Regions from separate parts of the Saccharibacillus sp. WB 17 genome, predicted to be linked through region 4. Evidence: riboswitches for the same ligand, from Rfam matches in the RefSeq annotation. Region 4 holds a riboswitch; each other region holds the start of a gene.
The links. Region 4 has a riboswitch for cyclic di-AMP ahead of FTE24_RS02585 (C40 family peptidase). Riboswitches for the same ligand answer to the same signal wherever they lie in the genome.

Region 1 (7,274 bases), on a different contig from region 4:
GACGATCTGGTCGCTGATCAACACGCCTGAATTCCAGCGGCTGCGCCGAATCCGGCAGCTGGGGACGACGTATCTGACTTTCCACGGAGCCGAGCACAGCCGCTTCTCGCATTCGCTCGGCGTCTACGAGATTACCCGGCGCATCATCTCCCAATTCGAACGCAACAATTACCCGGATTGGCCGGTCGAAGAAAATCTGGTCGCGATGTGCGCCGCCCTGCTGCATGACCTGGGACACGGACCTTTTTCCCATTCGATCGAAGAAGCTTTCCATATGGACCACGAAGATTGGACCTGCAAAATCATTCTCGGCGATACCGACGTCAACCGGGTGCTGCGCGAAGTGTCGCCGGATCTGCCGGAGCGCGTCGCGTCGGTCATTCGCAAAGACTACGAGAAGAAGATCGTCGTCAACCTGATCACGAGCCCGCTCGATGCGGACCGGATGGATTACCTGCTGCGCGACGCCTATTTCACGGGGGTCAATTACGGAACGATCGATATTGATCGCATCCTGCGCATGCTGCGTCCCTATAATGGAAGAATCGTGGTGAAGGAGTCCGGCATGCACGCCGTGGAAGATTACCTGATGGCGCGCTACCAGATGTATTGGCAGGTCTATTTCCATCCGGTGACGCGCAGCTCGGAGATTATCCTGCGCCAGATTTTCCGCCGGGCGGGAGAGCTGTACCGGGAAGGCTACGCGTTCCAATTTTTGCCGCAGCCGCTGCCCGCTCTTTTCGAAGACAATCTGACCGTCAAGCAGTATCTCAAGCTCGACGAGTCGCTGATCCAGACGACGTTTATGCAGTGGAGCGAAGAGTCCGATCCTATACTGAGCGAGCTCTGCTGCCGATTCCTGCATCGCAGGCTGTATAAATATGTAGAGGTCGATCATATCGACAACGAGACGATCGCAGAGATCCGAAGCAGCTTCGCCGAAGTCGGTCTGCATCCGGAATACGATTTCGAAATTGACTTTCCGACCGACCTGCCGTACGACGTATTCCGGCCGAACGATTCCAATCGGGGCAGCCAGATCCTTTTGCTTGGCAAGCAGGATAAATTGAGAGAAATTTCCGAAGTTTCCGATATTATTAGATCGATCAGCGGGCTGCAGCGGGGCAAAAACCATTTGTATTACCCCCATCACAAACTCGCTGAAGTCATCTCGAAGCTACCGTCAAAAATCGCGTCGATTTTCCCGATTTCGCCGGATTAAGCGCATTTTTGCCGAAAACGAGCCAGAAGTCGCGAATTTTTTCTGTTTGAAAAACAGTCTTAACTTGGTGAAAAACATTGGGCGGCCGAGTCTCGGCAGCCTATTTTTATGAAAAGGAGAGATCATTATGTTATTTGATACTCATACTCATATGGACGCGCCGGAATTCGAAGCGGACCGGGACGAAGCGATGGCTCGGGCCGTCGAAGCGGGCGTGACCCGGATGGTCAATATCGGCTTCAACCGCGAGACCATTCCGACGACGCTTGCGCTGGCCGACAAGTACCCGTTCGTCTACGCGGCGATCGGCTGGCATCCCGTCGATGCGATCGATATGCGGGAAGGCGACCTGGAATGGATCGAATCGCTGTGCGCTCACGAGAAAGTGGTGGCGATCGGCGAGATCGGGCTCGATTACCACTGGGACAAATCGCCCAAAGACGTTCAGCAGCGGGTGCTGCGGGAGCAAATCGCGCTGGCGAAACGGGTCAAGCTGCCGATCGTGATCCATAACCGTGAAGCCCACGAAGACACGCTCCGAATCCTCAAGGAAGAAAACGCTTCGGAAGTCGGCGGCATCATGCATGCGTTCTCCGGCAGCTGGGAAACAGCCAAAATCTGCCTCGATCTGGGCTTCCATCTCTCGTTCGGCGGGCCGGTCACTTTCAAGAACGCCAAGCAGCCTAAAGAGGTGCTCGAGAAGACGCCGATGGACCGGCTGCTGATCGAGACGGATGCGCCGTATTTGACGCCGCATCCGTACCGCGGAAAACGCAACGAGACGGCTTACGTTCGTCTCGTCGCAGAGACGGCTGCCCAGCTAAAAGGAATTTCTCTGGAAGAAATTGCCGAACAGACAATGAAAAATGCGAATAAACTTTTTGGTATCGGTTCTTAAAGAGAGCAAATGCAGTGAAAAGAAGAGTATTTACGAGATATTAATCTCTTAGGTCCAAAAAAGGGCAGAAGATTACAAACTTTTAACCTTTTACTCTGAAATACGTCAAAACGAGCGGCTTTACAAACGCCTGCGAAAAAAGCTATTATCTTGTCAGTGATTAATCCGGCCGTATGTTCGGTTAATCCGACAAATTCATGTACCGTCTCGCTGAATCTTCGTCAGGAATGACGAAGAACGGGGGAACCCGAAGCGGTCTGCCGATTATGATTTCCGAACTTACCGTTCGGTGAAAGCAGCCCGTGGTCGATTCCTTTTCAACTGGGTCTACGGGGTGAATTGGAGGTCTTCTCGCCATGAGCGGAAGAACCGACATAGGACGACTCTCTTCGTCCGAACCCGACAGCTAACCTCGTAAGCGCACAATAAGAGAGAGGCAGCCACGCGCCTTATGTTTTCCTCAGATCGTCAACTTGTCGATTTTATAAGAGGGAAGCCCGCGGAAGAGTCCTCTTAAGTTTTCTTGAGCCGCTCTTTCCACAGGCTTCTTTTGTTTTATGGCAGTTCTGCCGGAGGGAACAGCGTACATAAGTGTGGGATTCAAGGCTGAGCTTTTAGACTGGGATGAACGTAGAGACGTGTTCTCCGATCGGAATCGGGAGGAACATACGGGAAGCACGCTTTTTGCGCTGCCCGTTTCTACGAAAAAATAGCAAGTAGTCGCGTCAATTTTTCTATGTATGCACTTGACGGCGGGGCTATGGAGGAGGACGGAAGAGTGGGAATTTTCACCAAAGAAGACACCCATGGTTCACGATCATCCAGCATGACTTACGCTTGGCGTTGGAAACGCCAGAACGGGCTTCAAATTTTGGGTGTCGCACTATTCGTCGTCGCAGTCGTGACGATGGTACTGCTCGGACTGTATGCACAGGCCGAGAAGCATATTGTGCTGATCGTAGACGGAAAAGAACAAGCGGTAAGCACGCATAAAGGCAGCCTTCAGGAACTGCTGGACGAGCATTCGCTCAGCCTGAAGCCTCAAGACGACGTATCGATGGCGCTCGGCGCTTCGGTTCAGGACGGCGATCGCATTGCGATCACGACGGCCGTACCCGTCACCTTGACGATCGACGAGAAAAGCCAGAAGCGCTTCACGACCGAGAAAACGGTAGCCGCGGCGCTCGCAAGCTGGGACGTCGAGCTCGGCCAATTCGATAAAATCTCGGTACCGGTCAGCTCCCCCGTCCAAAACGGCGGAGCGGTGAACATCACCACGGCCGTACCGGTCACCGTATCTGTCGACGGCAAAAGCAAGCAGGCCTATACCGCCGAGAAAACGGTAGCCGCCGCGCTTGAAGGATGGGAAATCCCGTTCAGCACGCACGACAAGATCTCCGTACCGCTGAGCGCCGCCGTCGAAGCGGACAGCAAGATCGCGATCACGACCGCCATTCCGATCAACCTGACGGTAGGCGGAGAATCGCAAAAGACCCTGACGACCGAAAGAACGGTTGAAGGCGCGCTGTCCGCGATGGACATCGAGCTAGGCGAACACGACAAAGTGTATCCGGGCGCTACGGCTCCATTGACGGAGAACGCCGACGTATCCGTGTATCGCATCAACAAGTTTACGGCCGATCAGGAAGTTAAAGTTCCGTACAAGACGATCGAAAAAGAAGACTCCTCGCTGCTGAAAGGCAAAACCAAAACGGTCCAGGCCGGCGTCGAAGGCGTCGTGGTCCACAAGGTCGAAAAGGTATATCAAGACGGAGAATTCGTAACCAAGTACGTCGTCGACAAAAAAGTCAAAACCGAAAAGCAGGACAAGATCATCGCCGTCGGCACGAAAGAGCCGGTCGTCGAGAAGACGTTTGAGCCGGCAGCCGCCGCCAAACCGTCGGCCAAAGCGGCCTCCGTCAAGTCTTCCTCGTCCGCCAAAGGATTCGAATATAAAACCGTGCTGACCGGTGTGGCCGCTACCGCTTATTCTTCGGAAGAACCGGGAATCGGAACACGCACCGCAACGGGCACGACCGTGACCGAAGGTCGTACGATCGCCGTCGATCCGAACGTGATTCCGCTCGGATGGTGGGTCTATATCGAAGGATACGGATACCGCAAAGCGGAAGACACCGGCAGCGCGATCAAAGGCAAGAAAATCGACATGTACTACGACAGCCTCGGAGCTGCGCTGAACTTCGGCCGCAAATCCGGTCTGACGATTTACGTAATCGGACCGAACAAGCCGTAACGAAGTTTGTTTCCGAAGCGGGCGTTTACGCTGACGGCCGCCGGATGCTATAATCAACCGTATAGGAAACGAAACCGAAGAAGAGGAGGTTCTCCTCTTCTTTTTGTTATGAGAGCCAAAGGAGCGGACACATGATCAGAGAAATGATTGTCGTGGAAGGGCGCGACGATACGGTCGCGATCAAGCGGGCGGTCGACGCGGACACGATCGAGACCGGAGGGTCGGCGATCGGGGCGGCGGTAATTCGCCGCGTCAAGCTGGCGATGGAGCGGCGGGGCGTGATCATTTTGACCGATCCGGATTTTGCGGGAGAACGGATACGCAAAATCGTGGCGCAGAAAGTGCCGGGCTGCAAGCACGCTTTTATCCCCGAAGCCGATGCCACGCGCAAAGGCGATATCGGCGTCGAGAACGCTTCGCCGGAAGCGATTCGCCGCGCGCTGGAGCGGGTGCATACGGAGATGCCGGGCGGGGAGAGCCAGATCGACTGGCAGGACCTGATCGAGACCGGGCTGATCGTGCACCCGAACGCGGCGGCAAGGCGGATGGCGATGGGCAACCTGCTCGGCATCGGCTACTGCAACGGCAAGCAATTCCATAACCGGCTGCGCATGTTCCAGATCTCCCGCCAGGAGTTCGTGGACGCGCTGTCCCAAATCGAAAACGAAGGATCGTGAGTTCATGAACGAAAGAGAAGGCATCGCTTCGCCGAAGCGGACCAAGGAAATTATCGACAAGCACCGGTTTTCATTCAAAAAAAGTCTCGGTCAGAACTTTCTGATCGATCAAAATATTCTCGCCAAAATCGTGGGCGCGGCCGATCTGGACGCGACCAAGGGAGCGCTTGAGATCGGACCCGGCATCGGTGCGCTGACGGAGAAGCTTGCCCTGAACGCGGGGGAAGTGACGGCCGTCGAGATCGACCGCAGGCTGATCCCGATTCTCCAGGACGTGCTGGGGCCCTACGGCAACGTGACGATCCGCCAGGCGGACGTGCTCAAAGTGGACCTGAAGGCGCTGTTCGAGGAATCGTTCGCGCGCAGCGAGAAAGTCAGCGTCGTCGCCAACCTGCCGTATTACGTGACGACTCCGATCCTCATGAAGCTGCTCGAAGAAAAGCTGCCGCTCGAAAATATCGTCGTCATGATCCAGAAAGAAGTTGCCGAGCGGATGTCCGCTTCGCCGGGAGGCAAGGAATACGGCAGCCTCAGCATCGCCGTGCAGTATTACAGCGAGCCGGAACTGGTCTGCATCGTGCCGCGCACGGTGTTCATTCCGCAGCCTAACGTCGAATCCGCCGTGATCCGGCTCAAGGTGCGCGAGAAGCCTCCCGTGGAGCTGGAAGACGAGGAGCATTTCTTCACGCTCGTGCAGGCTTCCTTCACGCAGCGCCGCAAAACGATCGCCAACAATTTGCGCGCCCGCTACTTCCCCGGAGAAGGCCGCGAGCGGATGGAGCAGCTGCTGCAGGAAGCCGAGATCGCGCCGACCCGGCGCGCGGAGACCGTCTCGATCGAAGAATATGCCCGGTTGAGCGGGATTTTCCTTCGGGAAGGACTGCGTTGACGAAGGCGAAAAGGCAGCAATAAATTGCCAAAAATACCCCGTTGACAAGGTAGAAATGATCCTGATATAATGATTAATTTAGCTTGACATGCTTCTCTCAAAATGTTACAATTGAGTGTATTGAGAGAGGTGGTTGAGAAGAATGGCACACCAAACGCTATCGGATATCAAACGCAGTCTCGACGCTCACGTAGGACACCGTATCATGCTTCGCGCAAACGGAGGCAGACGCAAGACGGTTGAGCAAACCGGAGTCCTTGAAGGAACTTATCCGGCGGTATTTACAGTTATGCTTGAAGAAGAAGCCGAACACGCTTCGGGCCGCGTTTCTTATAGTTATGCAGATGTTCTGACCGAGACGGTTGAACTTTCCCTGATGAAAGACGATTCGGCTACGCCGATCGCCTACGCCAGCGTCTGATTCGCCCGGGTTTTTAGAAAGGCGGTTTTCGCTTATGCGAAAACCGCCTTTGTTCGTCTTGGAGACGGCGGCGGCATGTTCGGTCAATAGACTTCGTGTCCGATTTTGCATATAATAGCTAAAGTTCAATTCGAGAGGGAAACCGGGATTCCGGTCAGAATGCAGGGGCGGTGGAGAGCGTGTATATTTACGAAAAAGCGCCGGCGAAGATCAATCTGATGCTGGACGTTTTACATAAAAGAAACGACGGATTTCACGAAGTGGAAATGATCATGACGATGGTCGACCTGGCGGATCGGCTGACGCTGAGCGATCCCGGCAGCAGCCGGATCTCGCTGTCGAGCCAATCGGGCTACATTCCGCTGGACGACAAGAACCTCGCGGTGCGGGCGGCCCGTCTGCTGCGCCAGCGCTTCGGCGTCAGCCGCGGCGTGCATATGCACCTGGAGAAGCGGATTCCGGTCGCGGCGGGCCTTGCGGGCGGCAGCAGCGACGCTGCCGCGGCCCTGCGCGGCCTCAACCGGCTGTGGGAGCTCGGGCTGTCCATGGCCGAGCTGGAAGAGCTGGGCGCGGAGCTCGGCTCCGACGTGCCGTTCTGCGTGCGCGGAGGCACGGCGCTGGCGACCGGGCGGGGCGAGCGGCTGGAAGAGCTGCCGAATCCGCCGCGCTGCTGGGTCATCTTGGCGAAGCCGCCGATCAACGTCTCGACAGCGGACGTGTACGGCAATCTGAAGGCGGCGGAGATCGATGTGCATCCTTCCGCCTCCAGCATGCGGCAGGCGCTGGAGCGAGGCTCTTTCGCCGACGTGTGCGGCGGACTCGGCAACGTGCTGGAAGACGTCACGCTGAAGCTGTACCCGGACGTGGGACGGCTCAAAGGCGTCATGGAGCATCTGGGCGCGGACGGCGTGCT
Region 2 (7,274 bases), on a different contig from region 4:
GTCTCGCGGGCGAATACGCGCGCGTGCCTATGACCGGCATGCGTGCGGATAAGCGGGAAGCATGAGACAGCCGAATTCTAACGAATCGTCATAACGTTAAATCGGCTTTTAGAGACAATCCCGTATTTTAACGAATTCTCATATCGCTATTTCGTGCGTAGAGGCTGCAAAAGGCGCTTTACGCGCAATTAGCATGATGACGATTCGTTAGATTCGAAAAAAGACTCAAAACGCGCCTATAGCGTGATCAGGATTCGTTAGCCAAGCGCGTCGGCCGCGAGCATAATCCACTGTGGAAGTGGAAGTGGAAGTGGAAGTGGAAGTGGAAGTGGAAGTGGAAGTGGAAATTAGAACCGGAAAAGGAGGCTTTCCGATGAAACCCGTGCAGCCCGCAGATTCGACACATTTGACAAATCCACATCAGCCACCCGCGGCTTCCCGTCCGCCAGCCTCCTCTCACCAAGCCTCCTCTCACCAAGCCTCCGCCCTCCAACTCGCCCTCCAAGAGGCCCACCACGCGGCCGCAAGCATACGCGAGGCGCTGGGAGCCTACGTGACCGGCCTCTACCTGCACGGTTCGCTGGCGATCGGCGGCTTTAATCCGGCGTCGAGCGATATCGATCTGCTGGTCGTCGTGCGAGAACGGCCGGAGTCGGAGCGGCTGTATGCGCTGACGCGCAGTACGCTGGAGACGCACGCCCGTTTTCCGGCCGGCCGCGACCTGGAATTCAGCGTCGTGGAAGAGGATGTTCTCCGTCAATTCAGGCATCCGGCGCCGTGCGTCTATCATTATTCCGGGGCGCACCGCGAACGGTACGCTTCCGATCCGCACTATTTGTGCGCGGACTACGCGGATGACGATCTGGCCGCGCAGGTCACCGTCGCCTACGAGCGCGGCGTCGCTTTGTACGGTCCGCCGCTGCGCGATTCGTATCCGCCGGTGCCGAAGCATGCTTATCTGGAGTCGGTCTGGAGCGACGTACGCGGCGCCGAAGCGGAGATTAAGGACAATCCGGTCTATCTGACGCTTAATTTGTGCCGGGTGCTGATGTTCCTGAAGACCGGGACAGTCGCTTCAAAAAAAGAAGGCGGAGAATGGGCAGCTTCGGCGCTCCCGGAATGGACGGACGTGGTGCGGCCCGCGCTTGAGGCTTACGCAGGAGACGTGCGAAGCGGCCCGGCGGTGCCGGAAGCCCGGCTGACGGCTTTTGCGCGAAGCATGCTGCAGGCGATCGCCGCGCAGGCGGCTTTTCATGGCGTTTCCCTGCGGGGAGGGCTATAATAAGAGGCTGAAGAGACTCGACCGACGAGGCTCCACCAATGAGACCAAATCAACGAAACGGCAGGGGAAGCAGCATGAGCATCGCTTTTTTTGACTCGGGGATCGGAGGGCTGACCGTGATGCGCGAAGCGGCCCGCAGCCTTCCGAACGAGGACTTTATTTTTTTCGCGGATACGCTGCATGTCCCTTACGGGCCGAAGACCAAAGAACAGGTGACAGAATACGTCTGCGAAGCGGCGGAGCGCATTTTGGGCCAAAGCGTCAAAGCGCTCGTCATCGCGTGCAATACGGCGACCAGCGTAGCGGCGACCGAGCTGCGGCGCACCTACGACGTGCCCGTGATCGGGATGGAACCGGCGGTCAAGCCGGCCGTCGAGATGAACGGGGCGAGCGGGCGGCGCGTGCTGGTGCTGGCGACCGAACTGACGCTCAGCCAGGCCAAATACCGGGATCTGGTGTCGCGCGTGGATGATCTGGGGATCGTCGATTCGCTGCCGATGCCGGAACTCGTGGAATACTGCGAAGCGCTGAAGTTTGATCCGGCCGAGCTCGGTCCTTACTTTTTGCGCAAATTCGACCGGTTCGACCTGAGCCGCTACGGCACGCTGGTGCTCGGCTGCACGCATTACCCGTATTATACGGAGCTGCTGGAACAGATCCTGCCGCCGCACATCCGGGTCATCGACGGAAGCGCCGGCACGGTGCGGAGAGTGGCGCGCGTTCTCGAAGAGCGCGGGCTGGCCGGCGGCGGAAGCGGGCGCGTGCGGTTCATGAACTCTGCGGACGATCCGGCCTATCAGGCCAAGCTTGAGCGCGCTTGGGGGATTCTGAACGGCGTGACGCTTTGAGTTTTGAATAGGAAAAGAACCCGAAAAAACCGGCAAAAAGCTCCCGCCGCGTACGGTCGGAGCCTTCACGGAAGCTGCGTGGACGTGCGATCCGCCTTTCCGATCTTCGAAGCCTGCGACTCGTCTCAGGCTTTTTTCTCGCGCCCGCACAGGGCAAATCCCGCTCCGAACGAACGTCCCGCAAGGCCGGGCAGGTTGCTCAAAACGACTTCGTTTCCACATATGAAAACGGTAACAAAATCCGCTTTTCGACCTAAACGGCCCATCAAGCTCCGGCAAAGTGCCGCAGGCTGCTTTTTCAGCCGCATTTTCAGAGCTAAATCGAGCAAACGGGAGGTTTTCCGCGAAAAGGAAAGATCCGGCTTCGTGGGAGATTCCAATGTCAGCTTTTAACGCCCAAACCCGCAAAAAACGCTCAGGTTCATCCTTTACACGAGGTGTCAGAAGGGGTTAAGATACGGTTCATAAAAGCTGCATATGACCGCGCGAGGCGCAGGGGAAATGCCGCTTCTTCCCGGACTTTCGAAGCTTGGCACATCGAACGTTCCGGCATGCCGCCCACTTTTCGGAAAGGATGATGAGATTCGTCACTCGAACACGAAGACCCAGATTAGACTGCTGAATTTTTCGATAAAAACGGGGGAACCGATCGAGACGCCGCACAGGCGCTCATGGGGTGAAGCCTGACGCTCTCCGGTACGCCGGATCTGCGGCAGGCGGGGCGACTCTTGCGTCCCAATCCGTCAGCTAACCTCGTAAGCAGAGCAGGAGAGGTGACCTTTTTCGCATCTTTCGAAAACCAGGCCATTCTCGCACGTCACACCGGAGCCACATCAGCAGAGGAGGAAAAAGCATGTCGGATGCCATGATCATCATGGCCATTCTGGTCCTTACGGCCGTATCCGCGGGATACATTCTCTGGACCGACCGTACGGTCCAAGCCAAAGAGCAGCGCCGTTAAGCGCGAGCTTGTCAGGGCCGTACGTCCCCATACCGTCAAATGAACCGAAGCCGCGCCGCGGGAGATCCAGCCGCCGCGCGGCTTCTTAACGTCCGCTTGCAGGGATCGCCCATTCTTTTCCGCATCCGGTCTGCCCTTGGTCGATTGTCAAATACCGAGAACTATGGTAGACTGAAAATGCTGTTTTCCATTTTAGAAACTCTGATTCAATCGATACAGGATACGCGGCTTACGCTTAGGAGGTTAAACGACATGGAAATCTTTCTGAAGGTAGTTCTCTTGATCTTTGCTGTCGGTGTGATCACGGTCGTACTGCTGCAAAAAGGCAAAAGCGCAGGCTTGGCCGGCGCAATTTCCGGCGGTGCGGAGCATCTGTTCGGCAAAAGCAAAGCTCGCGGCATGGACTTGGTGCTTGAGCGCACGACCGTCGTACTGGGTGCCGGATTCGTAATCATGGCGTTGTTGACTACGGCTCTGACCAACTAACCCGGCGATCGGGGCGGTTGGACTGCCCGGGAAGCCTTCGTTGATCCTTGGATTCAAGGGAGACGAGGGCTTTTTTTTGTATATATTCAAATAAATGCGCACGAAAAAGCAAGCAAGGATTAAGCATGCGCCAGCGCGGGTACTTTTAACGTATAATAGAGAATGTAGAAGAAAAAATCGAGCATTCGCGATCTGCAGCCGATCGGGCGGTCTGTAGGCAGCCGGAGCCATTTTGAGGTGATAACCATGATAACGGAAGATATGCTGCTGGGCTTTATGCGCGAGAGCGCCTACAAGCCGATGACGCACCAGGAACTGGAGCAACATTTCGGCATCGACGATGCGGAACAGTTTCGGGAGTTTATGAACATGCTCAACGGACTTGAAGAAGAAGGCAAGATCGTACTGACGCGTACCCAGTGCTATGGCGTACCGGAACGTATGGATTTGCTGCGCGGACGTTTGCAAACGCATGCCAAGGGCTTCGGTTTCCTGATTCCCGAGGATCGCGAACACGCGGACGTATACATTAACGCGAACGACATGCTGAGCGCGATGAACGGCGATACGGTGCTGATTCGCATCGCGTCGCGCCGTTCTTCGAACGGACGCATGGAAGGCGAAGTGGTGCGGGTCGTCAAGCGCGCCGTGACGCAGATCGTCGGCACGTACCAGGACGAGGAATCGTTCGGCTTCGTGCTTCCGGACGACAAGCGCATCACGCGCGACATCTTTATCCCGGCCGGACGGTCCGGAAGCGCGCTGAACGGCCAGAAGGTCGTCGTGAGCATTATCGCCTACCCGGAAGGCCGCGCGGCGGCCCAGGGCGAAGTTATCGAAGTGCTGGGCTATAACAGCGACCCGGGCGTCGACATCCTGTCGATCATCCGCAAGCACCAGCTGCCGGAGTCTTTCCCGGACGAAGTGCTCGAAGAAGCGCAGCAGGCGCCGGAGACGATCTCCGACGAAGAGATCAACAGCCAGGGCCGGCGCGACCTGCGCGGCAAGCAGATTGTCACGATCGACGGCGAAGACGCCAAAGACCTGGACGACGCGGTCAACGTGGAACGCCTCGAGAACGGCAACTACGTGCTCGGCGTGCATATCGCGGACGTCGGCTATTATGTCAAAGAAAACTCCCAGCTCGATCAGGAAGCGTATAACCGGGGCAGCAGCGTGTATTTGGTGGACCGGGTCATTCCGATGCTGCCGCCGCGCCTGTCCAACGGCATCTGCAGCCTGAATCCGCGCGTGGACCGTCTGACGCTGTCGTGCGAGATGGAATTCGACGCGTCGATGAAGCTCGTTCGCTACGATATTTTCAAAAGCGTGATCAAGACGGTCGAGCGCATGACGTACAAAAACGTGCGCCGCATGCTCGAAGAAGAAGATCCGGAACTGCAGGAGCGTTACGGCTATCTGGCCGACACGTTCCGCACGATGCAGGAGCTGGCGCTCAAGCTGAACGGACGCCGCATGAAGCGCGGCGCGGTCGATTTCGACTTCGAAGAAGCCAAAGTGCTGCTCGACGACCAGGGCAAAGCGATCGACATCGTGACGCGCGAGCGCTCGATTGCCGAACGCATCATCGAAGAGTTCATGCTGGCGGCGAACGAGACGGTGGCGGAGCATTTCAGCAAAGCCAAAGTTCCGTTCCTGTACCGCATCCACGAAGACCCGGATCAGGAGCGTCTGGAATTGTTCGCGGCCTTCGCCGCCAATCTGGGCTATCAGGTCAAAGGCACGCGCGGAGGCACCATCCAGCCGAGCGAGCTGCAATCGCTGCTGGAAGAAGTGCAGGATACGCCGGAGCAAAAAGCGATCAGCACGCTGCTGCTGCGCTCGATGAAGCAGGCGAAGTACGATTCGGCCAATCTCGGCCACTTCGGCCTGGCGGCCGAATATTATACGCACTTCACGTCGCCGATCCGCCGCTATCCCGATTTGGTCATCCACCGGGTGATCGGGGAAGTGCTGGACCACGGCGGCAAGCTGTCGCAGTCGCGCGAGGAATACCTCAATATCCGCATGCCGGACATCGCGCAGCAGTCGTCGATTCGCGAGCGCGTGGCGGTCGATGCGGAGCGCGATACGGCCCAACTCAAAAAAGCCGAATTCATGCTGGACAAAGTCGGCGAGACGTTCGAAGGCGTGATCGGCAGCGTGACGAGCTTCGGTCTGTTCGTGGAGCTTGAGAACACGATCGAAGGCCTGATCCATATCAGCAACCTGACCGACGATTATTACCATTACGACGAGTCCCGCCTGACGCTGGTCGGCGAGCGCACGTCGCGCATCTTCCGCATCGGCGATCTGGTCGAGATCCGCGTGTCCAAGGTCAGCATGGAAGAGCATACGATCGATTTCGAGCTGGTGGATATGAAAAAGAGCGCGTTCCGCGGCGGCCGTGGAGGCCGCGGCGAAGGTGCGCCGAGCGGCGCACCTAGAGGCGGACGCGGCGACAAGACCGGCAAAGATAAAGGCAAAGGCAAGAAAAAAGGCAAAAAGCAGGGCGACGTCTTCCGTCCGAACGGAGCGGCAGCTCCGGCTCCGGCGGCGGGCACCGCACCTGCTGCGGCCGGCAGCGGCACGGCGGAAGCCGGCGCTCATACCAAAAGCAAGCGTACCCGCAAGCGCAAAGGCAAAGGTGGCGGTGCCGCCCTGCCTGAAGGCACGACGGTGATCGCGCCTGCGGCGCAAGCACCGGGCGCGGGCGACGAAGCCGGCGCTCCGGGCGGCGGCAAGCGCAGACGCAAAGGCGGCGGCGTGCCGGAAGGTACCGGCAGCGGCGAAGCCGGCACAGGCGCACAGCCACGCCAAGGCAAAGGCGGCCAGGATGGCGGCTGGACCTTCGGCGGCGTGCCGACCGGAGACGGCGGTACGGGCGCAGGCGCGGGTCAGGGCGCTCCGAGAGGCGAAGCCGGTTCCGAGCCGCGCAAGCCTGCGCGCAAAGGCGGCATTCAGATCGAAGCCGGCCAGGGCGGCGCAGATGCGTACAACGGCTCGCCGGGCGAAGCCGGCGAGCGGGGCAGTCGTCCGCCGGCTTCGGGCGGACGCGGCGGTGCCCGTCCGGGCCGCCCTGACGGCTCGAACGGCGCAGCGGGCAGTTCCGCGGGCGCAGCGAGCGGGGCAGGCGCGCCGGAAGGTGCGCGCGAACCGGGCAAAGGCAAATTTGCCTTCGGTTCCGGCACGGGCGGCTACGGCGGCGAGACGGCTACGTTCTCGCGCAACGGCAACGAACGGCCGAACAAAGGCGGCCGTTCCGGCGGCGGAGGCCGTCCGGGTTCGACAGGCGGCAGCCGTCCGCCGCGCAAAGACAAGTAAAAAGGTTCGGAGCGGCGGCTAGGCCGCATGGAAGGTCATGCAGCGGCGGCGGCTCGAGGATCGATCCGCCGCCGCTGTTGAAGCCCGAGAGCATGTCTTCGGCTGGGCAACCGCGGTTCCGGCCGCTAACGGATTGCATATCCGTTAGCGGCCTTTTTGCGGCATGAACCGCGAGCCAAACGATCTCTCGACCCGTTAACGTATCTTCCTCGATCGCCCGCCGCTCCTTTTCTTGCCTTTTCCAAAGACGGCTTGTTACAATTCGTTATAGAAGCGTTAAATAAAGAAGCAGAGGAGGTGCAAGACATGCCTAAAAATACGGAGCAGGGCAAAGTGCTCGCGCAGAACAAAAAAGCGTCCCACGATTATTTCA
Region 3 (7,274 bases), on a different contig from region 4:
TCAGGCACGGCATGAGGAAGCCGATAATCCTACGCCCGGCGTCGCGCAGCACATCGACCGGCCACACCGTAAACCGCAGCAGCCGTTCGGTCTTCAACCGGACCATCGCTTCGATCTTCTCCTGCTTGTCTTTGGGCAGCGGCTTGTGATACACCTTCGCCACCAGATCGGACTGCCCGATCAACTCGAATACCGATCCTTCCCCGCCGCGGCCGAGTTCCCGGCCGAAGACCACTTCCGCCCCGCTGCCGTTGACGATCCGGTCGGCCCGTTTCATGGCGTGCCTTCCGGCGGCGCCAGCCGGCTCGCGAGAACGAGCGTCTTATCGTCGTCCGTCCGCTCGTTCACCCGGCCCGAATCGAGAAAAGCGCGCAGCGAATCGCCGTAGCGGCTCTGATCCGCCGCTTCCAGCCGTCTCAGCACGGAGAAAAAAGGACGGAAAAACGGCGCATGGGCGCTGCGGGTCTGGTAATGCAGCGCCAGACGCTGCAGGCCGTCGGTAAATACGGCGATCTCGCCGTACTGCCGGCCCGCGTGCAGGCTGTGCTGCAGCACTTTCTTGGCGCTGCTCTGCGTCGCGAAGTAAGTCATGTTCTCGTATTCGCCCTGCTGCGGCCAAAATGCCCACATGTAGTCGTCCTCCTTCTCCGAAAATACGATCGCGCCGTCGCCGATCTGAATAAATACCGCCGTGTCCCCGCTCACGACCGCCGCCAGAAACGTACAGGCGAATTCGCGCGAGCGGCAGCCCGCTTTGGCCGCGCGGGCGCGTATGGCCCGCTGGAACCGGGACAGCCACGCTTCGCAAAATTCGCGCGTCAGCTGTTCGATCCGCCCGCCCCGGCCGAAATGCCGGTCGAGCGCGTCGGCGAACATCGTGCAGGCCAGCTCCGAGCCTTCTTCGGAACGCGAAGCGCTGCCCGCTCCGTCGGAAGCGGCCGCAAGCAGCACCTCTTGCGCGCCCGAAGCCGCAAACGTCCGGCACAGCGAAAAGTCCTGACAAGGCTTGTCCGTCTTGGCGTGCGACGTGCCGCGCACGGAAGCGTTCGCGTACTTCCACATCAGATCAGCGCCCATCCTTCCGGCGTAGCCGGATTTTCCAGCCGGATCTGGTCGCCCGGCGCCGAATGCGACACCGAATTCAGCGAATTCGACAGCCAGGAGAACAGGTCCGCGAAGCGCAGCCCTTTGAGCTTGAGCGGCGCCCGGGTCGCGATCTGGTTCAGCACGTTCATGTCGGCGTTCTCCACGCCGACCGCGAAGAACATGAACGACTTGGCGGCTTCGCCCGCGCGCACGAGCGAAGCGGCGCGCTGCCAGTCGTCGGTTGGGGCTCCGTCGGTAATAAGGAAAATCCACGGCCGGTAATAGGAGATGCCGTTTTGCTTATACACGTTTTTGCGGTCTTCGAGCATCGCGACCGCTTTCTCGATCGCCGCGCCCATCGGCGTATTGCCGCTGGCTGTCAGCATCGGCGGGTAGAAGTCGTCCGGCGTGCCGAAATCGGACGTCGCCTGTACCGGGCCGAAGCTGACCACGGCAAGCTCCACCCGCTTGACCGACATGCTGTCGGTCATCAATTCTTCCTTGAACGAAGACAGCCCGCGGTTCAGCTCTTCGATCGGCTGTCCGCTCATCGAATACGAAGTATCCAACAGCAAAATGCAGGGACATCTAGGCTCCGGGTTTTCCGCGAATTCCGCGGCAAACGGTATCTGGTCGAATTCAAACATCTCAAGCAGCCCCTTCATCTGTAATCGCGGCGAAGATTCGCCGCTCCTTCTATTCTTGCAGCGCCGCCAGCAGCTCGCCGAGTTCCTGCGCGCCAAGCTTCCGCCGCTGCCCTGTCTCCAGGCCGTCCAGCCTCACGTTCATGATCCGCTCTCGCCGCAGCTCCAGCACCCGGAAGCCGAGTTCTTTGCACATGCGGCGAATCTGCCGGTTCAATCCCTGCGTCAGCACGATGCCGAACGTCGATTCCCCGATCCGGTAAGTCCGGCAGGGCAGCGTCACCGTGTCCATGATCGGCACGCCGCCGGCCATCCGAAGCAAAAAATCGTCGGTCACCGGCTTGTCCACCGTCACGACGTATTCTTTTTCATGACCGTGTTCCGCGCGCATCATTCGATTGACGATGCCCCCGTCGTTGGTCAGCAGGATCAGGCCTTCCGAATCTTTGTCGAGCCGGCCTATCGGAAAAATCCGCACCGGGTAGTCCATGTAATCGGCGATGTTCCCGGCCACGCCCGGAGCATGGGTGCATACGATACCCCGCGGCTTGTTGAGAGCGAGGTACACCGGCTCCGCCTTGGGCGGAATAGGCAGCCCGTCGATCGTCACCGTATCGCCGGGAAGCACGTCGGCGCCGGCGGCGCACGCTTCCCCGTTGATCGCGATACGTCCGGCGGCGATCAGCCGGTCCGTCTCCCGCCGCGAGCAGTACCCGCTCTCGCTCACGTATTTATTGATGCGCATGCTCGTCCAACTTTCGTCTTCTCTATTGTAATAACCGGAAGCCGGCTGTTTGACTTCATTACAGGTCTAAACAAAAACGTCTCCTGACCCGAAAGCGAAACCCAATGCCGTCGGAGGAGACGTTCGTCGATCAGGATATCAAGGCTTCGGCAAGCGAAACCTGCATCCTATGGATATACGCGTCGGAACGCTTCTTCGACCTGGGGCAGGATATCGTCCCAGCTCGCGTCCGGCAGTTTGCTGACCGTTACGAAGTCGCGCATGCCGAAAATGTTGTCCACGCCGTCGATTTCGACGAGCGCCGCAGCCAGCGGATGCTCGCTCGGCTCTCCCGCTTTGACCGACGTGCTTTTCGGACCTTCGAACAGGACGGAATCCGCTCCGACCCGAACCGAATTGGGATTAGGCGTTTGTTGAACATGAATTTGAACCGTGATAGTCCTCACCTCTTTCGTAAATTTGTCCGCCGGAAAGCGGACGAATTGGCTCTATTGTAACATATGGCCGCCCTGCGGCGCCGACTCTTTCGAAGCGGCCGGGCCTCAAGCGCGGTTTTGCAGTTCTTTCCACACTTTTTTGTTGCTGTATTCGCGCTTGGAACTGATATCTTCGCCGAACCAATCGGGCGGAGAGAACGCCTGCGCCTCTTCGAGCGAGTCGAATTCGACTTCGGCCACCGTCAGGTCAAGCTGTTCGTACCGGTCCAGTTCGACCGTGAAGCCGTTCCATTCCCCCGTCGTCCGGGTCTTCGTCAGCGGCACCGCTCCCGAAGCCCGGAACAGCTGGCCGTAGATGCTCTCGGTAATGGAGTATTCGATCTCTTCGCGGCTCATGCCGTTGCCCTGCTTGAACGTATGCGTATATTCGACCTCGCCCGTATCGGCGTCGACCATTCTGCGCACGCGCACCTCCTGCTGCTCGTCCAGCGCCAGGTAAGTCTGCTCGATCGTCTGCTGCGAGCGGCGCTGGAACGATCCGGCGGCGATCAGTTCTTCCGGCGTGCGATCCAACAAAAATTTGCGTTCGATTTCCGTTGCCATGCGGCTTCCTCCTCGTATGCCCGTATTTTCTTCTATAAGTATACCCCGAAAGATCGGGCTCCCGAAAGCCAAGACGGCGATTTAACGGCAAACGCAAAAAAGCGCGTAGGCTACGCGCTTGAATAGAGCAGTAAGCAGGCAAGCGTTTTCATAAAAAAACTTCACATGAACCGTCATGCGTTTTTGTAGCGTTCGTATTCGTTCAACCATTCGTCCAGCTTCTGCGACTGCATCAGCACGCGCTGATCGAGGAAACCGTACTCGTCGGCCAACTGGTGGAGAATTCGACGCTGGCGTTCCATCTCATCTTGAATATCTTTGTTGTTCATCTCCAGGCCCTCCCGCTCGAGTCCTCTATACCATAAATCGGTAAAACAGCACCAATCCAAGAGATAAAATCCCAACATTTTAAATAAACTTTTTTGCGCGCAGCTATTGTCGAACAGGGCGAAACTGCCGAAAAAGAAATATCCAACGCTGTACGTTCGGGCTTTGCGAAGCCTTCCGTACCGCCAATTGTAACAAATACGTGCGTTTTTCCCAGCAATAATTACAAATTTGTCACTTGTGTTTCGTTTTCAGCCTGTTATAATCATGCGATGTCGATAAGTTTTTTGTGTTTTAAAGGAGCGTTTGACAAACCGATAGTCAGTAAGGTAGAGTATCAATAGTTACAAAATATTAATAAATGCCGAATTTCTTAACGCAAGAAAACGGGGGAACCATTTCGGGTGAATTATTCTTGTTTCAGAGGGAGTATAGGGAAATTCCTACCACCGAGCCCTTAGCTAACTCCGTAGGCATCAGGGGGAAAAATTTTTGAAGAAGCTTGTCATTTCCGTATTGGGAGCAGCCATTTTGTTTACGTCGGGGGCCACAAGTACATATGCCGCCAGCTCCGCACCACTTAACGCCGCAGTAAGTCAAGTCTCGGGCACGCCTTACAAATACGGCGGCACGACGACCTCAGGTTTCGATTGTTCCGGATTCACCCGATATATTTTCAAAAAGTTCGGCGTTTCGCTGGCCCGTACGGCTGCAAGCCAGGCTCAGCAAGGCACGACCGTATCCAAGTCCAATCTCCGCGTAGGGGATCTCGTCTTCTTCAACACGACGGGACGCGGAATTTCGCACGTCGGCTTCTACGTAGGCAACGGCAAGTTTGCCAATTCTTCGAGCAGCAAAGGCGTCAGCATCGCAAGCCTGTCCAATTCGTATTGGGGCAAACGCTACGTGACCGCCAAGCGCGTAACAAGCGACTGGTCTTACGGTCAAATGGTTCAGAGCTGATTTTCTCCGCACGTCTTCGTCTTCATCAACTCTCTCATATCCATCACACCCATATTCGCTTCAATCAACATCTTCCATTAACCCGTTCCTTCCGGCGCACGAGCCGGGGAACGGGTTTTATCGTCTCCGGGGACCGTTCCTTTTAATCAGATACTACATAGACGGACAGGCCGTCGATTTGGTTGCATTTCTTGCGAACTTTTTTTGAACTTTTTTTCGGTTTTGCCCTAACGGGCTTTTTTTGCTATAGTGGACCCATCTTTCCAAATGGGGTGACGAGGAGAATGTTCTGCCGCATCGTTCGAAGTAGCTAAGGATCGGGCCGGATCAAAACGCGTACCGGCTATCAAGGGGGTTCTCTGCCCTCTGATCGCATCCCTTGGTTTTACGACAACGATGCTGCATGGAACCTTCTCTTTTTGCTGCGTCCGCAGCGACTCATTCCCTTTTGAAAGGCGGTTTTTGGTGTGTTAAAAAATAGCGTGTCCCTGTTCAAAAAACAAATCGTGCTGTACGTGCTGCTCGGCTTCGCCCTGCAGTTCGCTTCGGCTTACGGCATTCATACGTTTCAACGACTGATCGACCGGATCTCGCTCCCCTCCGGTCTCGGCGAGTTAGGCAGCCTGCTGCTGCTCTACGGCGTGCTGCTCGGCGCGTGCGCCCTGCTGAACTACGCGGCGGAGTACCCGCAGACGCAGCTGCCGCGCGGCCTCACCGAGAAGCTCAAGCTGCTGGCGCTCGCCCGCCTCTCGAACATGGATTACCGCGCCTATCGCGATCTGGGCACGGGCGAGCTGATCCAGAGCATCGAGAACGGAGCGCAGGCCGGAGCGGGCATCGTGTACGGCTTTTACCTGCGTATCCTGCACGAGCTGCTGCCGACGCTGCTGTTCAGCCTTCTGTTCATCGGCTTTTACAGTCCCGGTATCATGCTCGTCATCGCGGCCGGTTACGCGGTCGTGTTCTTGTTGACCCGCCTGCTGCTGCGCTTCCTGTATTCCATCAAGGCTTCGCTGCTGGCGAGCCAGGAGAGCCTGTCCCGGTATTCCGTGCGCGGCTTCATGGAGCTGGTCGTATTCCGCCTGAACCGCCGCTATCCGGACGAGATCCGCAAGCTGACCGGCATTACCGACGACATCGTACGCAAAAACGTGCAGATCCGCATGGTCCACGAATCTTTTTTCGCCTTGTTCGAGCTGCTGATCATCGGTGTCAAAATCGTCGTGCTGGCGCTCGGCATTCGGCAGATCGCCGCCGGCGAGTCGACGATCGGAACGGTGCTGGCGCTGCTGCTGCTGATCGACAAAGTGTATTCGCCCATCGCGATTTTCAACGTGATCTACGTCAATTACCGGCTCGACCGATTGGCTTACGACCGCTTCGAACGGTCGCTTGACGCGCCGGAAGACCGCAATTTGAACCGCGGGCGGCTGGTGGAGACGCTGCGGGGAACCATTCGATTCGAACACGTATCGTTTCGCTACGACGCGGACCGCCCCGCCCTGCTGCGCGGCGTCTCGTTCTCCCTGCCCGCCGGCTCGTCGACCGCGATCGTCGGGCTCAGCGGCAGCGGCAAATCGACTCTGGTCAAGCTGCTGCTCGGCCTGCTCAAAAAAGACTCGGGACAGCTGACGATCGACGGCTTCGATATCGACGAACTGTGCCTGGACAGCCTGTACGCGCGCACCTCGTACATTTCGCAGGATGCCCCGATCTTCGACGATACGCTGCGCGGCAATCTGGCGTTCGACGCACCGGCCGACGAAGCCGAGCTGCTGCGCGCGCTCGACGACGTCAGGCTTGGCGACAAGCTGCGCAGCCTGCCGGAAGGCCTCGACACGCCTGTCGGCGAGCGCGGCATGAAGCTGTCCGGCGGCGAGAAGCAGCGCCTTGCGTTCGCCCGCGTGCTGTTCCAGCAGCGGGACCTCGTCGTGCTCGACGAGCCGGTCTCCGCGCTCGACAACATCACGGAGCGCCGCATCATGGAGACGGTGCTGGACCGCTTCCGCGGCCGCACTTTGATCATCGTCGCCCATCGCCTGCACGCGATTCGCAGCGTCGACCGCATCTTGCTTATGCGCGGCGGCGAACTGGTCGATCAGGGCCGCTTCGAGGATCTGCTGGCGCGCAGCGCCTATTTCCGGGAGCTGTGGAGCAAGGACGGGGACGTTCAGGCACACGGGTGAGCGGTCGGGAGACGGCTTTGTAAGGCGTAAGGATTATAGATTACAGCTTCTAGATTATGCAAAAAAAAGCGGTTCCTGCTCGTTCGATACGAGTGGGGACCGCTTTTTTGGTGCGGGGGTGGCGGGTTATTGAGGTTATTCCGGTTAGTCGCCGACTTCGAATCTGTATCTCAAGCTTCGCATCTCTTCTTCGTCTCCGTGCTTTTCGGCTTCAAGGCATGTGCGGATCTGCTGCCGGTCTATCCCGCCTGCCCATTCAGCCCAACCAGCGCTTCCTCCGCCC
Region 4 (7,274 bases):
ACGTCAAAGACGCGATCACGACACTCGTGAACGTAGCCCTGCCTAAAGTGATCGACACGATCAATACGCCGGAATATCGCGAGATGACGGGCGTGACAGAGCAGGAACTGAACGACGCCAAAAAAGAACTGAGCACCAAAGACAACGCGGAAATGAGCAAAAACCTGGACGAACTGAAAAACTACCTGACGGTCAACACGTTCCAACTGGACACGGCGTTGAACGCGGACAAGTTCCCGGTTCACCAAAAAATGACGATGGACATCAACTTCCAGGATACCGAGTCGAGCACGTCGGGCAAAGTCTCCATGACAGGTTCGTCGACGTACAGCAAAGTGAACGAAAAGCAGACGTTTGAAGTCGGCATCCCGACTGATACCGTTACGCTGGACGAACTGGAAAACATGAACTACTAAGCCATCGCATCTGTTCCAAACAGCAAAGGCGGCCCTCCAGGGCCGCCTTTTTTTTGCTTCGTGCGCTTTTATGAGACCGGCGCACCCGGATCCGGCTCGTCGCCCGCTTCGAGCAGCAGGTCGACTTCCGCGCGGCGCAGCGCTTTGCGTTCTTTCATGCGCACGCGAAGCCCGCGGAAAAAAGCCGACAGCATCTCGGCGCATTCTTCCCGGAGCACGCCTTCGATCAGATCGGTCCGATGGTTGAAGCGCGGCTCCTGCAGCAGGTTCATCAGCGTGCCGGCACAGCCGGCTTTGGGATCGGGTGTCCCGTACACGACGAGCGGCACGCGGCCCTGCACGATGGCTCCGGCGCACATCGGGCACGGTTCCAGCGTGACGTACAGGGTGCAGTCCAGCAGCCGCCAGGCGCCGATCCTCTCGCTGGCTTCGCGGATCGCGATCATCTCCGCGTGAGCGGTCGCGTCATGCGTCGTCTCGCGCAGATTGTAGCCGCGTCCGACGATCTCGCCGCCGCGCACGATAATCGCGCCGATCGGAACTTCGCCGAGCGCTTCCGCTTTGCGCGCTTCTTCGAGCGCCAGGCGCATCCAGTGTTCATGATCTTCCAGCGGGGCAGCTTCCAAAATGGTAAAACTCCTTTCGTTCAGGGCCGTTATCAGGCAGCAGTATTCATCGAACATATATTCCGTTGTTAACATACTGTGCACAGAATTGTGGATAAGTAGCGACTAGTCCACAGGGTTATGCACATATTTTACATTATGATTGGGCATTTGTGAATCGCCTGTGGATAAATAAAAGCCCCTTTCCGAAGAAAGAGGCTGGAAAAGATTACGGTTAAGGTGAAGTGGCATTGCTTGTGCTGATTTTGTTCTCCGAGTCCTGATAATTCCGGATAATCGACACTTCGACCCGCCGGTTCTGGGCGCGTCCCGAAGCCGTCGCGTTCGAAGCGACCGGGTGATATTCGCCTGCCGCGGTCGAGGTGAAGCGTACCGGATCGAGATTCTTGTTTTTGAGCAGCACCTGCATGAAGTTGTTGGCCCGGCCCGAACTGAGATCCCAGTTCGACTTGAACGCGTCGTTGGAGATCGGAACGTTATCGGTATGGCCGATGACCTGAATGTTGTAGCCCGGGAAGTTCTTCAGGATGTTCGCGATCGCCGCAGCGAGCGTGCGGGAGTTCGGCTTCACGGTCGCTTCGCCGGAAGCGAACAGCGCTTTGTCGCTGATCGTGATCTGCAGCTGCGATTGATTAAGCTTCGTGTCGAGCTGGTTGCTGAGCCCGTTGCTGTTGATGTAGCTGTCGAGCTGCTTTTTGAGCTTGGTCAAATCTTCTTGTTCTTTTTTCTTGAGCTTAGCCAGCGTGTCGTCGGCCGTGTCTTTCTTCGTAACGGCCGCTTTCTCCGCCGCCATCTGCTCGACCGTTTTCGATCCGTCCTGCGTTTTGCTGTCTTCGGTGGTGGAGGTGTGCTCCATGATGCCTTTGCCGCCGTTGAACACGGAGTCAAAAGCTTCGGCCATCGCTTCGAACTTGCTGACGTTGGCCGAACTCATGGCGTACAGTACGATAAAGAGGGCGAGCAGCAGGGTCATAAGGTCCGAATAGGGAAGAAGCCAACTCTCGTCGGCATGTTCTTCATGGTGTTCCGGTCTAGCTTTCTTGGCCACCCGAAGCGCCTCCCTTTTCTTCTAATTTTTTGCGTTCCGTAGGTGTCAGGAAGACGGCGAGCTTTTGGTTGATGGCAATCGTCGAGACGCCGGATTGGATAGACAGCAGGCCTTCGACCATCATCATGCGCACTTCGACTTCTTTTTTGGAGATCCGTTTGAGCTTGTTGCAGATCGGGTGGGAAATGACGTACCCGACGAAGATACCGAGCAGGGTCGCGATAAAGGCCGCGGCGATGGCGTGCGCCAGCTTGTTCATGTCTTCCAACTCGCCGAGCGCGGCGATCAGGCCGACTACGGCGCCGAGAACGCCCAGCGTTGGAGCGTACATGCCGGCTTGGGAAAAGATTTGCGCGCCGACGCGGTGACGTTCTTCCATCGCGTGAATGTCTTCCATCAGCACGTCGCTGACAAATTCCTGATCGTTGCCGTCGATAATCATCCGCATGCCGTTGCGCAGGAAATCGTCGTCGATTTCATCCACTTTGGATTCGAGGGCCAGCAGGCCTTCGCGGCGGGTGATCGAGGCCCATTCCATGAACATGCCGACCAATTCGCTTTTGTCGATCATTTTCGGTTTGAACAGGAAGATTTTGACGAGCTTCGGGAAGTTTTTGAGATCGCTCATTGGGAAGCCGACGAATATGGTTGAAACGGTGCCCCCGATAATGATAAGATAGGCCGCCGGCACCATCAGGGAACCGAGCGGGGCGCCTTTGAGGATCATGCCGACGAAAATGGAGACTAGAGCTAGGACCAGACCGATAAGAGACGATAATTCCATGTAAGCACCTCATCCATGAGAATATAAAACATTCATAAGCACGGCCATCCCTGGCCTGTGTGTACGGCAAGAAACGAAACTGACCTACGTATGCGACCTTCGGGTACCTTGAGCGGTTCGATGTGCGGTTCCAGCCGGCAGCGGAATTTAACGCGATCAAGGTTCCCGGATGTGTTCGAAGTCTGGCCTTTCATGATCCGTCCGTTTGCCCGAGTAGGAAGGCTGTAACAGTCAAAATCGACGAAGCTGGTATCATGAAGTGGTTTTTGACTAAAAACACCCTACGGCTCGATATGTTTTTTATCGACAGGGGGAGCTTTTTTTTTAAGAGATAAATTGCGCTATAATGAAAATAAGATAGTCGGTTCACAATAATGTACGAAAAAGGAGCGGAAACAATGGGAGTTAAACACGGAAGAGATTACGCGGATATTTTGCAGGACTTGACGAAAGCGGTCTCATTGATTCCGGACAGCTATCTGTTTTTCGAGATGGAAGCGGAAGACTGGGAACGGATGGAGGCGCCGGACCGGCTGGAAGTGCATGAAGCGCTGGCCGAAGACCTGTTCTACGCGCTCGGCACTACGCCGTCAATTGAGGTGGGCAGCGCCGTGGTAATCCACGACACGGACCTGCATCGCATCAATATCCTGATCGGCGACAAACAAATGACGTTCGTGGCGTTGGTCTGAACCGCTTCGAAGAACGCGGGAGAGGTCTATGAAGCGGTCTATAATGAAAGAAGCCGTTAAGGAACCGGTATCCTAGCAGACCGGATACGCCGAACATGCCGCCGCGAAGATCTTCGCGGTCGGCAGCTGAACATGGATATCGTCATGGAAAGAATTCGTGCGCCGAAGCGGACGTGCGCCGGCTCTACGAGTCCGCGGGCGGCTGATACACCATACAGTAGAACGGCTTGAGGCCCGAAGGCGTCATCCGTTCGTAGAGATCGGTAATGGCGAAGCCGGCTTTGCGGTAGGCTTTGATGGCGCGCTGGTTCCACGTCAGCACTTCCAGGTCGATCTCCTGGCCCGGAATGCGCCGCAGCGCTTCTTCGGCGACGGCGCGCACGTAAGCCGCCCCTAAGCCGCGTCCGCATAGATCCGGACGCATGCCGATCCCGAGGCGGGTCGTGCCGCCGAGCGGGAAGAGCTGGGCGAACCCGCAGAAAAGTTCGCCCTCATAGACCGACATATACTGCTGTTCGCGCAGCTCGGGATCGCCGAATTCGATCCCGAGCTGTTTGACCTGCTCCCAGGGCATCCACCCGTAGATGTCGTACGGCGGCTCGTACCGCCAACCGCAAATGATTTCCGCTTCCCACTCCGTTAACGGACGAATATCGAACCTCTTCGCGTTCATGTTTCTCACTCCTGTTCAAAAAGGGATCACGAAATGTAAAAAAGGCGTTTAGGCGTCCGGGCGGCGGGTAATATTTCGTAACGACGAAAAAGATCGGCGCGTTTGAAACCTTTTCAGGCGCAGCACCGTTTAAAGGGCAAGAGAAACGGCGGCCGACGCCAAGCAGACATGAAAAAACCGCATCGGATGATTGCAGTCATCCAATACGGCCGTTATATTCATTACGCTCATTCATGAATTCGCATAAAAGCAGTCGAAGAAAAGGTTATTCGGCAACAAAAGAGTTATACGTGTACGTGCTCATTACGCGAGACGCACCGACATAACGTTCGGCATAATAACTAGAGCTCAGGTTGTCGTAACGAACTCCGTTCGAAGACGACGAATGGGCGAATTTGCCGTTGCCTACATAAATGCCCACATGCGAAATGCCTCTGCCCGTCGTGTTGAAGAAGACGAGGTCTCCGGCACGCAGGTCGCTGCGGTCGATCTTGGCTCCGGCGCTGTATTGCGACGAAGATTGACGCGGCAGATCCACGCCGAGTTTGTCGAAGACGTAGCTCGTGAAGCCCGAGCAGTCGAATCCGTTAAGGCTTGTGCCCGCAGTGCGGTATGGCGTTCCAAGTGCTGAATCGATTACGTTGTCCAATTGGGAATCTGCATGTGCGTTTCCTGCGCCCGCTACGCTAAAAGCGATGGCGAGTCCCATTACTGCGGCTGTCAGCTTCTTCTTCAAAGACATTGTACCCCTTCCGTTTTGCCTGCGAGGTTAGCTTAAGGATTCGGTTGAGAAGGTCCCCCTATGACTCCTTCGTTGCGAAGTCAATTCACCCATAACTGGTTCCCCCGCTCCCCGGTGCCGGAATTCGGCTTAGATCTTGGTTTGCACCGAAAAGCTTCGTGTCGGATCGTCGTTGTGTCGATATTTGAAGCAGCTTCTATGGCTTGAAGCAAAGTTTACAAAGTTGTTACTACTCACAAAACACATTGTAGCAAAGGACTTAGCCGTTGGCAAACCTTTATTTAACATTATTTTGGTGCGCGTTTGACGCGGACCTTCCACCAAAAGCAGCAATCCCGCACGGCTGCGCGGTTTTGCGGAAGTTAAAAAAGGTGACATTTGTTTGAATTCAAGTCGTTTCGCTATGGAAAAAACCTCTGAAAAGCGCTTAACCCTACGGTTTATCGAGCCGGTATCCGGGTTTTTTTGTTTTGCTTTCGTCTTTTTATCGGATAGAATAGAAGAAGATGAAGAGTTTTAAGAAAAAAGCATGTGTTTTTGCAAGAATTTGGATGAATTTATTCGCCGAAAGGGGCTCGGATTCCCGTTATGGACCAAAATCAGACAGGTAAAAAACAGCTTGGGCTCAATATCATCAGCAGCAGCCAAAAAAGCAGCAAGCATAAGGGCTTCGGCACGGGCGCCATCAACTTGAACAACGTATCCCCGATCATTATAGACGAAGGCGAAGCGAAGATCGACGTGGGCGCCATGCATGCCAAGAGCAAAGTGGAGCGCGGCATCAAGTTCACGGCCGAACGCGCCGATGCGGAAGGCGGCCGCCGGGTATGGCTCGTCTGGGTCGCGGTGGACAAGACGGAAGAAGGCGGCAGCTACGCGGGAGCGACGGCGTGCGAGATGTGGATCAACAGCGAGACGAAGCGAGGCTTCAAGATTCTCGCCGACCACGTGAACAAGCTCGATTACGCGATCAAGCGGAAGATCATTCTGAACGAGATGGACAACGAAGCGAGAGCGGCGCTCAAGACGCTGCTGACGGCGCACAACGAAGAATGGTGGAACCGTTCGCCGGAAGAACTCAAGCAGGCGTTGGACGTCTAACGGCCGCAATTTTGCGGCAGCGGCAAAAAGCGTCGGTCCCTTGCGGGATCGGCGCTTTTGCTTTTTTATTCTTACGGGCTTCCTCTCCGCTGCACCGTTACACAAAAAACGGTTTGGGCGAATGGGCTTTGTCTTTCACCGAGACGTACGGATGGTCCTTGAGGAAGAACCGCCACGGCTTGGCCGCGTATTCTTCCGCGTAATCGATATTGATGCGCGGTCCGCACAGCAGCTCCAGTGAAGAGGGATCGTCGCCGGCTTCGAGGTAGAGCGGGCTCGTCGGCACCGTCAGGCGGCAGCCGTTGAACGATTTGTCGACGTCGAGCGCCCGGCACAGCTTGCCCGGGCCGCCGGACAGGTCGGACGCTTTTTTGGATTTGATTTTGCGGAAAAAGCGCATGCGGCGTTCGTCTTCTTCGGTCAGCGGCTCCACGGCGCGGATCAGCACGGCCTGCGGATCGTCTTGTGATCCCGTGACGACGTTCAGGCAGTGGTACATGCCGTAGATCAGGTAGACGTAGGCCGTTCCGCCAGCGCCGAACATGATCTCCGTGCGCGGGGTGCGCCGGCCGCCGTAGGCATGGCTGCCTTTGTCTTCGATCCCTCCGTAGCTCTCCGTCTCGATGATCCGGCTGCGGATCTCCCCGAACTCGGTGCGGCGCACCAGAGTCTGGCCCAGCAGCCGCGGAGACGCCTCCAGCGCGGTCGAAGCGAACAGGAACGGAGGCAGCGGGCGGAAAGCGCCCTGCGCCGGGTGCGGCGTGAGTGGCTGCATCGGAATTCCTCCTTTTGGCGGATGATCGGTTGACTGCACCCGCGTTCTTCCCTATTTTAATAAACGTTCGGGGAAGGAGTAAATCCGCATCGAAGCGCAGCGTTCGCGTACCGGCGCCGGAAGTCGGTTTTTTTTGCCCGCAGCCGGTTTGCAGTCGTCGAAAGCACTAGGTCCCCATACCGGAATATGCTATAGTACTATAGAAGAAATCTTCGTTAAACGGATTGGAGCGGAAGCGCTATGCCAGGCATGAGCCGCGTCCTGATTACGATTGTCAGCAAGCAGGACGAAGAGACGGTGAAGCAGACGCTCGCCGGACAGCTTTTTCAAAAAGACAACGCCTTGTACGTCCGCTACGAAGAACCCGGCGCGAACGGCAGTCCGGGCAGTGTGCGAACGCTGGTCAAGGTCACGGAG

Region 1: linked by a shared signal. The riboswitch ahead of FTE24_RS01915 (ubiquitin-like domain-containing protein) and the one ahead of FTE24_RS02585 (C40 family peptidase) in region 4 are both predicted to bind cyclic di-AMP.
Region 2: linked by a shared signal. The riboswitch ahead of secG (preprotein translocase subunit SecG) and the one ahead of FTE24_RS02585 (C40 family peptidase) in region 4 are both predicted to bind cyclic di-AMP.
Region 3: linked by a shared signal. The riboswitch ahead of FTE24_RS16475 (C40 family peptidase) and the one ahead of FTE24_RS02585 (C40 family peptidase) in region 4 are both predicted to bind cyclic di-AMP.

What each region holds. Positions count from the first base shown of each region.
Region 1 is NZ_VPFK02000006.1:10,651-17,924, forward strand. Features, by position in the region: gene FTE24_RS01905 (HD domain-containing protein) at 1-1,222, shown strand, start outside; gene FTE24_RS01910 (TatD family hydrolase) at 1,350-2,120, shown strand; cyclic di-AMP (ydaO/yuaA leader) riboswitch at 2,319-2,557, shown strand; gene FTE24_RS01915 (ubiquitin-like domain-containing protein) at 2,947-4,374, shown strand; gene rnmV (ribonuclease M5) at 4,506-5,051, shown strand; gene rsmA (16S rRNA (adenine(1518)-N(6)/adenine(1519)-N(6))-dimethyltransferase RsmA) at 5,056-5,940, shown strand; gene FTE24_RS01930 (Veg family protein) at 6,083-6,361, shown strand; gene ispE (4-(cytidine 5'-diphospho)-2-C-methyl-D-erythritol kinase) at 6,541-7,274, shown strand, end outside.
Region 2 is NZ_VPFK02000042.1:47,500-54,773, forward strand. Features, by position in the region: gene FTE24_RS18965 (aminoglycoside adenylyltransferase domain-containing protein) at 554-1,282, shown strand; gene murI (glutamate racemase) at 1,357-2,130, shown strand; cyclic di-AMP (ydaO/yuaA leader) riboswitch at 2,737-2,908, shown strand; gene secG (preprotein translocase subunit SecG) at 3,344-3,577, shown strand; gene rnr (ribonuclease R) at 3,824-6,901, shown strand; gene smpB (SsrA-binding protein SmpB) at 7,208-7,274, shown strand, end outside.
Region 3 is NZ_VPFK02000029.1:148,682-155,955, forward strand. Features, by position in the region: gene FTE24_RS16440 (helix-hairpin-helix domain-containing protein) at 1-277, opposite strand, end outside; gene FTE24_RS16445 (PP2C family serine/threonine-protein phosphatase) at 274-1,062, opposite strand; gene FTE24_RS16450 (vWA domain-containing protein) at 1,062-1,733, opposite strand; gene FTE24_RS16455 (pseudouridine synthase) at 1,783-2,475, opposite strand; gene FTE24_RS16460 (NifU N-terminal domain-containing protein) at 2,643-2,921, opposite strand; gene FTE24_RS16465 (CYTH domain-containing protein) at 3,018-3,515, opposite strand; gene FTE24_RS16470 (aspartyl-phosphate phosphatase Spo0E family protein) at 3,689-3,844, opposite strand; cyclic di-AMP (ydaO/yuaA leader) riboswitch at 4,195-4,333, shown strand; gene FTE24_RS16475 (C40 family peptidase) at 4,335-4,805, shown strand; gene FTE24_RS16480 (ATP-binding cassette domain-containing protein) at 5,273-6,991, shown strand; gene FTE24_RS16485 (NUDIX domain-containing protein) at 7,231-7,274, opposite strand, start outside.
Region 4 is NZ_VPFK02000009.1:14,986-22,259, reverse strand. Features, by position in the region: gene FTE24_RS02615 (hypothetical protein) at 1-416, shown strand, start outside; partial or broken gene tadA (tRNA adenosine(34) deaminase TadA) at 551-1,027, opposite strand; gene FTE24_RS02605 (flagellar motor protein MotB) at 1,257-2,090, opposite strand; gene motA (flagellar motor stator protein MotA) at 2,074-2,874, opposite strand; gene FTE24_RS02595 (hypothetical protein) at 3,273-3,566, shown strand; gene FTE24_RS02590 (GNAT family N-acetyltransferase) at 3,751-4,239, opposite strand; gene FTE24_RS02585 (C40 family peptidase) at 4,505-4,975, opposite strand; cyclic di-AMP (ydaO/yuaA leader) riboswitch at 4,983-5,121, opposite strand; gene FTE24_RS02580 (YwhD family protein) at 5,570-6,082, shown strand; gene FTE24_RS02575 (DNA-3-methyladenine glycosylase) at 6,180-6,857, opposite strand; gene FTE24_RS02570 (DUF1934 domain-containing protein) at 7,098-7,274, shown strand, end outside.